2 regions of the Kitasatospora atroaurantiaca genome follow, and region 1 is predicted to be linked to the other one. Evidence: riboswitches for the same ligand, from Rfam matches in the RefSeq annotation. Region 1 holds a riboswitch; the other holds the start of a gene.
The links. Region 1 has a riboswitch for cobalamin ahead of FB465_RS25970 (cobalamin biosynthesis protein). Riboswitches for the same ligand answer to the same signal wherever they lie in the genome.
Positions count from the first base shown of each region.

Region 2: linked by a shared signal. The riboswitch ahead of cobN (cobaltochelatase subunit CobN) and the one ahead of FB465_RS25970 (cobalamin biosynthesis protein) in region 1 are both predicted to bind cobalamin.

Region 1 covers NZ_VIVR01000001.1:5,748,874-5,753,015, forward strand. The annotation lists gene FB465_RS25965 (cobyric acid synthase) at 1-957, opposite strand, end outside; gene FB465_RS25970 (cobalamin biosynthesis protein) at 1,171-2,193, opposite strand; cobalamin riboswitch at 2,300-2,482, opposite strand; gene FB465_RS25975 (helix-turn-helix domain-containing protein) at 2,807-3,496, shown strand; gene FB465_RS25980 (alpha/beta hydrolase family protein) at 3,614-4,142, shown strand, end outside.
Region 2 covers NZ_VIVR01000001.1:6,492,357-6,496,498, forward strand. The annotation lists gene cobN (cobaltochelatase subunit CobN) at 1-1,642, opposite strand, end outside; cobalamin riboswitch at 1,721-1,875, opposite strand; gene FB465_RS29170 (cobalamin biosynthesis protein CobG) at 1,945-3,162, shown strand; gene FB465_RS29175 (precorrin-8X methylmutase) at 3,159-3,785, shown strand; gene FB465_RS29180 (precorrin-2 C(20)-methyltransferase) at 3,782-4,142, shown strand, end outside.

The sequences.
Region 1 (4,142 bases):
CCCGCGCTCCCGCAGCCAGGCCAGGTCGGCCACCGTGGCCCGGGTGCCGGGCAGCACCACCAGGTCGGCGTCGGCCAGTTCCTCGGGCCTGGTCGCCCAGCGGACCAGGACGCCGGGCTCCTGCGCCAGCGCGTCCAGATCGGTGAAGTTGGACAGCCGCGGGAAGCGCACCACGGCCACCCGCAGGACGTCCGCCCCGAGCGGCCCCCGGACGTCGCCGCGGTCGACCACGGTCGAGAGGTCGAGCGAGTCCTCAGCGTCCAGCCAGAGCCCCGGCAGCATCGGCAGGGTGCCGAGCACCGGACGGCCGGTAAGCTCGTGCAGCATGTCCAGGCCGGGCGCCAGCAGCCGGGCGTCGCCCCGGAACTTGTTGACGAACCAGCCGGCCACATGCCGCTGGTCCTCGGCGGAGAGCAGCGCCAGCGTCCCGTACATCGCGGCGAAGACCCCGCCGCGGTCGATGTCGCCGACCACCACGACCGGCAGCCTGGCCGCCGTGGCCAGGCCCATGTTGGCGATGTCGCGGTCCCGCAGGTTGATCTCGGCGGGGGAGCCGGCGCCTTCGCAGATCACCACGTCGTAGCGCTGCCGCAGGTCGGCCAGGCACTCCAGGGCGCGCTCCAGCAGGACGGGCTTGCGCTCGCGGTAGTCCAGCGCGCCGACCTCGGCGACGGCCCGGCCGAGCAGCACCACCTGGCTGCGGCCGTCCGCGCCCGGCTTGAGCAGCACCGGGTTCATCGCCGCCTCGGGCTCGACCCGGGCTGCGGCCGCCTGCATGGCCTGGGCACGGCCGATCTCGGCGCCGTCGGCGGTCACGAAGGAGTTGAGCGACATGTTCTGCGCCTTGAACGGCGCAACGCTGACACCCTGTCGGGCCAGCCAGCGGCAGATCCCCGCCGTGACCACGCTCTTGCCCGCATCCGAGGTCGTCCCGGCGACCAGCAACGCATTACTCATGCCCGTTCCTCTCACCTGTGGCACTGCGTGCGCAAACGGCCAACCCGGCGGCGCGAGGAACTTCGCGGGGCGGAAGGTGCGGCGCCGGCACGTTCCTCTGCATCACGCTTGCGGCCAGCCACCCAAGGGCGCGAGGAGCTTCGCGGGGCGGAAGGTGCGGCGCCGTTACTTCCGATGCCGCGCAGTTCCCCGCGCCCCTGAGGGGATGCCCGCTCATGACCGGCCCCGCTTCGTTACGTCGTTGGCGCCGGGCGGTAGGTGCGGCGCCGTTGCTTCCGATGTCGCGCAGTTCGGCGCGCCGCTCAGGAGACCCGCCAGTGCCCGTGAACCGACCGTCACCGCGAGGGCGAGGGCGCCGACCCGGCGGGAGAGGACGCAGGCCCGTTCGATGTCCTCGACCGTCACCGGCCGCAGTTCCGCGCCGAGTACGGGCCGGTGCTCGACCCGCTCGCCGTAGGTGAGGGTCCCGCCGAGCCGGACGCCGAGCGCGCCCGCGAAGGCGGCCTCGGCCTGGCCCGCGTTGGGGCTCGGGTGCGCGGAGCCGTCCCGCCGCCAGACCCGCCAGGCGGTACGCGGGTGGGGCGCGGCGGCGACCGTCAGCAGCGCCGTCAGCCGGGCGCCGGGCCAGCCGGCGACGTCGTCCAGCCGGGCCGAGGCCCAGCCGAAGCGGTGGTGGCGGGGTGAGCGGTGGCCGACCATCGCGTCGAGGGTGTTGACGGCCCGGAACGCGAGCAGACCGGGCGCGCCGGCCAGGGCGCCCCAGCACAGGGCGTTCACGACCGCGTCGGCGGTGTTCTCGGCCACGGACTCGACCACCGCCCGGGCGATCTGCTGCTCGTCCAGCGTGCTCGGGTCGCGCCCGCACAGGTGCGGCAGCCGCTCGCGGGCGGCGTCCAGGTCGGCGGCCTGCAGCGAGCGGCCGATGGTCCGGGCCTCCCGGGTCAGCGAGGTGCCGCCGAGGACGGTCCAGGTGGCGGTGGCAGCCAGCGCGGCGCGGCCCACCGCCGATCGTCCCAGCGCGCGGTCGGCCAGCACCGTTCCCGCCGCGACGGTACCCACGCAGGCGGCGGTGAAGAGGACACCCGCCGCGCGCCGGTCACGCCAGAGCAGCCGCTCCAGCCGGCCGGCGGCGGTACCGAAGGCGGCGACCGGGTGGCCGCGCCGGGGGTCGGCGAAGCGGGCGTCGGCGAGGTATCCGGCGACGGTGCCGAGGGCGAAGGCGGCGCTGCGGTTCAGTCGAGGCACGGCACGGGCACAGGGATGGCGGCAGCTCGGATCGGCGGCCGCATCGCGGCCGGGGCAGCCTGCATGGCGTGCGTGTCCTCACTCAGGGTCCGCGCCCTGGATCGACGTACCGGAGGCGAGAGTCTCCTGGCTTCCGGGTCCGACACACCCTCGGGCCTTCCAGCAGCCGTTCGACCGGACCGCCGTGACCATGTGTTCGAGCGTGCTCCCCGGTGACAGTGGCGGGACCGCGCCGGATTCGCACCGGCTTCCTCTGCATGCCTCCGTTTGGCTGATGGATCCCATCACGGGGCTCGACCGGGAGTCAACAAAGCAGGCGGAGGGGTTGGTCACACGTGCCGCCACCCGCCCAAGCGGGCGCGGTCCCCGGCCGGTCCGCTACGCCTCCTCCACGCCACTGACACATCGACAGAACCCCAGGCGGGCGCGGATACTACCCGCGTAGCTAACCGGCCGGCCCAAGCTCCGTCATTACCTCCGAGTAGATGGCTGATTCAGGTAGCCGGGCTCGTACGATCCTCCGATTAACAGTCGGGGGTGCCTGCTGCGCTTCGTGCAATCGGCGGGTGTGGGCGAAATAGGTACACCCGTACGGTCATGTCCCATGCGACGAAGACCGCCGTCCCCCGCCCCCGTGCCGTTCTCCCCGATGGCCGCCCGGGCGCACCGTGCCGGGCTCGGCCTGACTCCGGAACAGGTGGCCGAGGGCATGGCTGCGCACGGCGTCCGCCTGCTGCCCGGCCACGTCATCGGCTGGGAGACCGGCGAGATCAGGCCGTCCGAGGAGGAGTTCATCGCCCTCGCGCGCGCCCTGTGGTGCCCGCCCGCCCAGCTGATGGGCGCCCGTCCGACCACGCTGCGGGACTTCCGGGTGGCCCGGGAACTCACCCAGGAGCAGGCGGCCCGGCGGATCGGGGTCACCCAGCAGGCGTACGAGAAGGCCGAGCTCAGCGGCAAGTGGACCGGCGACGAGGAGCAGAGCTACGCGCTGGCGCACGTGCTGGGCCTGAGCCTGCGGGCGCTGCTCTACGTGACCCACCGTCAGGACGACCTGGACCAGCGGCTGCGGCAGTGCGTCGACGGGCGCTGGCAGGCCCAGCTGAAGGCGATCTCCCGTCTGGTGCCCGTCCCCCGCGACGTGCTCTCGGCGGCTCTCACGGAGCTGCAGAACGAGTACCTGGTGCCGATGCACTGGGGTTCCTCCCCGAGCCCGGCCGAGCAGCAGCCCAGCAAGCCGCTCGCCCAGCGGTTCTGGGAGCTGCTGGCCCAGCACCACACCGACATTCCGGTCTGAGGTCGGCAGGAGGTCCGCCGCCCCGGACGGACCTCCCCCGGTGGCAGGGTGCCCGTGCGGAGAGTGGACTGGGAGCGCACACCGATCCGCCTGCCACCAGCACACCGGGGAGCGCTCATGCGTTGGGGAACCGCCGCCGCAGTGGCGGCCGCCGCCGTAGGGGCCGGAGCGGCGGCGCTGCTGCTCGGCCGCAAGGTGTCCGACCGGGTGGTTCGCCCGAGCGTCACCGGACCGGGGGCCGCGACCCTGAGGGTGCACGATCTGAGCCCCGGCCGGGTCGCGCTCACCCGGGCCCCGGAGACCGTCCGCCCCGGCCGGTACGCGCTGGAGTGGCGGGGCGGAGGGCATGCGGTGGTCGGCGAGGTCCTGCGCACCGACGTCCAGACCGTCACCCGCCGCCTGGAGCGGGTGGACGGCGGCACGCTGGACCTCGCCACCGAGGTGAAGGTGACCCCGTGGGTGTACCGGGGAGACCCCGGGTCCGCCCTGGGCCTGGAGTACGGCGAAGCGGTGGTCAACGGCGAGCTCGGCCCGCTCCCGGCCTGGTACGTGCCCGGTGTGCGCGGCACCTGGGTCATCCTCGTCCACGGCCCCGGCGCCGACCGGACGCAGGCGCTGCCGGTACTTCCCCTGCTGCACTCGCTGC
Region 2 (4,142 bases), 740 kb from region 1:
ACTCGGCGGAGAGCGCGGCGGTCTTGCCGGGCAGCCACTCCAGGTTGCCGTGCTTGCCGAGGTGGATCACCGCGTCGGCGCCGAAGCCGCCGTCGCTCTGCGCGGCCGCGATCCAGCGGTAGGCGGCGAGGTAGTGGTGGCTCGGGGGGAGGTCCGGGTCGTGGTAGATCGCGACCGGGTTCTCGCCGAAGCCGCGCGGGGGCTGGATCAGGACCAGCAGATTGCCCGAGCGGATGGCGGCCAGCACGATGTCGCCGTCCGGGTTCTGGCTGCGGTCGACGTAGAGCTCACCGGGCGGCGGGCCCCAGTGCTGCTCGACGTTGCTGCGCAGGCCCTCGGGGAGGGTGGCGTACCAGCGGCGGTAGTCGGCGGCGGGGATGCGGACGGGATTGCGGGCGAGCTGATCCTCCGTCAGCCAGTCCTGGTCGTACCCGCCTGCCGCGATCAGCGCGTGGATCAGAGCGTCACCCTCATGACCGTCATCGGTCGAGTCGAGGCCGGGAAGGTCGTTCCCCAGGTCCATGCCCTCCTCGCGCAGGCGGGTGAGCAGCCGGATCGCGCTGGCGGGGGTGTCGAGGCCGACCGCGTTGCCGACGCGCGCGTGCTTGGTCGGGTACGCGGAGAGCACCAGCGCCAGGCGGCGCTCGGCGGCCGGGATGTGGCGCAGACGGGCGTGCCGTACGGCGATGCCCGCGACGCGGGCGGAGCGCTCGGGGTCGGCGGCGTAGACGGTGAGGCCGTCCTCGTCCAGCTCCTTGAAGGAGAACGGGACGGTGATCAGGCGGCCGTCGAACTCGGGGACGGCCACCTGGGTCGCGGTGTCGAGAGGGGAGAGGCCGTCGTCGCTGGCCTCCCATGCGGCGCGGGACCAGGTCAGGCAGAGGGCCTGCAGGATGGGGCGGTCGAGGGCGGCCAGTGCGCCCGCGTCCCAGGCCTCCTCGTCGCCGCCCGCCGAGGCGTCGGCCGGCCGGGTGCCGCCTGCGGCGAGCACGGTGGTGACGATCGCGTCGGCCTGGCCCAGCTCGGCGAGCAGCTCCGGCTCGGCGCCGCGCAGCGAGGCGCAGAAGAAGGCTCGGGGGCGGGCGCCCTGGTCCTCGATGGCCTGGCAGAGGGACTCGACGAAGGCGGTGTTGCCGCTCATGTGGTGGGCGCGGTAGTAGAGCACCGCGACGACCGGGCCGTCGCCCTGAGAATCCGGTACTGCGCGCTCGGTGCGCTCCAGGGGGCCCCAGGCGGGAGCGGAGGCGGGCGCGGCGAAGCCGTGGCCGGTGAGCAGCACGGTGTCGGAGAGGAAGGCGCCGAGCTCCGCCAGGTTGGCCGGGCCGCCGTGCGCGAGGTAGGCGTGCGCCTCGGCGGCGATGCCGGCAGGGACGGTGGACAGCTCCATCAGCTGGGCGTCCGGCGCCTGTTCGCCCGTCAGCACGATGACCGGCCGGGGGCCGGCCAGCAGCGCGTCCAGGCCCTCCTCCCAGGCGCGGCGTCCGCCGAGCAGGCGGACCACGACCAGGTCGGTGCCCTCCAGCAGCGCGGGGAGCTCGTCGGCGCCCAGGCGGGCCGGGTTGCCGAGGCGGTAGGGCACGGGGCCCTGCGAGGCGCGGGCGCTCAGCAGGTCGGTGTCCGAGGTCGACAGGAGCAGGATCATGCGGCGGCCCTCCCGGCCTTGTCACCGGCGATGGGCATGCGGCAGCGCATAGGTCGAGCCTTCCTCGGGGTCCGCGCCCCGGGCAATGGGAGGACGGCAGGAGTTCCTGGCTCCCACGGCCGGTGAGCCGTGGTCACAGTGGCGGGACCGCACCGGGTTTGCACCGGTTTCCTCCCCTTTGCGCCGTCGCTGGCGTGGACGGCCCACAGGGGACCGTCCGGGAGCATCGTACGGGCTGCGGGTGATCTGCGGGACAGCACGAACGTGATCTACAGGACAGAGCGTCCGGTCCGATCCTCTGTATGCTCGCCGCCATGCCACCGACACCTGACGCCGCCGAGCCGGGCCCCGGGGCGCCCGACCGCGGGCGCTCGGACGCCTGCCCGGGGGCCCTTCGTCTACACACGGCCGACGACGGAGCCCTCGCCCGGATCCGGGTGCCGGGCGGCCTGCTGACTGTCAGTCAGGCGATGGTGCTCGCCGACGCCGCGAGCGAGCTGGGCGACGGCGAGCTCGAGACCACCTCGCGCGGCAACGTCCAACTGCGCGGCCTGCCTTCGGACTCGGGCCTGGAGCTCGGCCGCCGCCTGCGGGCGGCAGGCCTGCTGCCCTCCGACTCCCACGAACGCGTCCGCAACATCGTCGCCTCGCCGCTCGCGGGCCTCGACGGCATCGGGCACGCGGACGTCCAGGCCTGGACGCGCGAGCTGGACTCCGTGCTCTGCGCGAGTGACCCGGCGGCCGCGCTCTCCGGCAAGTTCCTCTTCGCGCTCGACGACGGACGCGGCGACGTCGCGGGCCTCGACGCCGATGTGACATTGATCGCAAGGCCGGACGGCACAGCCCTGCTGCGCCTCGGCCGCACGGCCACCGCGCGCCGCGTACCGGCTCACCGGGCGGTGCCCGCCGCGCTCGCGGCCGCTTGCGAGTTCCTCGAGGCCTGCCGCGAGAGCGCCACCAAGGCCTGGCACGTGCGCGAGGCGCCCGAGCTGCTGGACCCGGGTGCCGAGGCCCTGCCCCCGCTCGGCACGCCCCCGCCCGTCGGCGCCGTACCCGGCGGCGTCTCGGTCGGCATGCGCTTCGGGCGGGTGAGCGCCGAGCAGTGGCGCCTGCTGGCCCGTACGGCGGCCGGCGAGCTGCGCGTCACTCCCTGGCGTGGCGTCGTCCTGCCGGGGGTGCCGGCCGAACGGCTGGCGGACCTGGCGGCGGCGGGCTTCCGTACCGACCCGGGCTCGCCCTGGGAGCGGGCCACTGCCTGCACCGGCAGGCCCGGCTGCGCCAAGTCGCTGGCCGACGTCCGGGCCGACGCGGCGCAGGCGCTCGACACGGCTCGCGGTGGCGGGCTGCCCGTCCACTGGTCCGGCTGCGAGCGGCGTTGCGGACACCCGGCGGGTGAGTGGGTGGACGTCCTCGCCACTGGGCAGGGCTATCGGGTGACCGTACGACCCGCAGAGACCTCTCACGATGTGATGACAGAACAGATGGCCGAAGCAGTGGCCGAGGCCCGGAGGACCAAGTGATCGAGTACGAGAGGGACGGCGCGGCCATCTACCGCGAGTCCTTTGCCACCATCCGGGCCGAGGCCGACCTGGCCCACCTGCCCGCCGACGTCTCGCAGGTCGCGGTGCGGATGATCCACGCCTGCGGTATGACCGACCTGGTCAAGGACCTGCTCTGGTCGCCGGGCGTGGTGGCGAGCGCCCGCAAGGCGCTGCACGCCGGTGCGCCGATCCTCTGCGACGTGTCGATGGTGGCCAGCGGTGTCACCCGCAAGCGGCTGCCGGCCGACAACGAGGTCATCTGCACCCTCTCCGACCCCTCGGTGCCCGCTCTCGCGAAGGAGCTCGGCAACACCCGCAGCGCCGCGGCGATGGAGCTGTGGCTGCCCCGCCTCGAAGGTGCGGTGGTCGCCGTCGGCAACGCGCCGACCTCGCTGTTCCGGCTGCTGGAGATGATCGAGGCCGGCGCCCCGCGTCCGGCCGCGGTGATCGGTGTGCCGGTCGGCTTCATCGGCGCCGCCGAGTCCAAGCAGGCGCTCGCCGAGCACCCCTCCGGCCTGGAGCACCTCGTGGTGCGCGGCCGGCGAGGCGGCAGTGCGATAGCCGCCGCCGCCATCAACGCGATTGCGAGTGAGGAAGAATGACCGGCCGTCTCTACGGTGTCGGCCTCGGCCCGGGCGATCCGTCGCTGATCACCGTCCGCGCCGCCGAACTCATCGGCAAGGCCGACGTGGTGGCGTACCACAGCGCCCGGCACGGCCGTTCGATCGCGCGCTCCATCGCCGCCCGCTACCTGACCGGCGGTCAGATCGAGGAGAAGCTGGTCTACCCGATCACGGTCGAGACCACCGACCACCCCGGCGGCTACCGGGGCGCGCTGGACGAGTTCTACGAGGAGGCCGCCGACCGGCTGGCCGCCCACCTGGACGCGGGCCGCGACGTCGTCGTGCTCGCCGAGGGCGACCCGTTCTTCTACGGTTCGTACCAGCACATGCACAAGC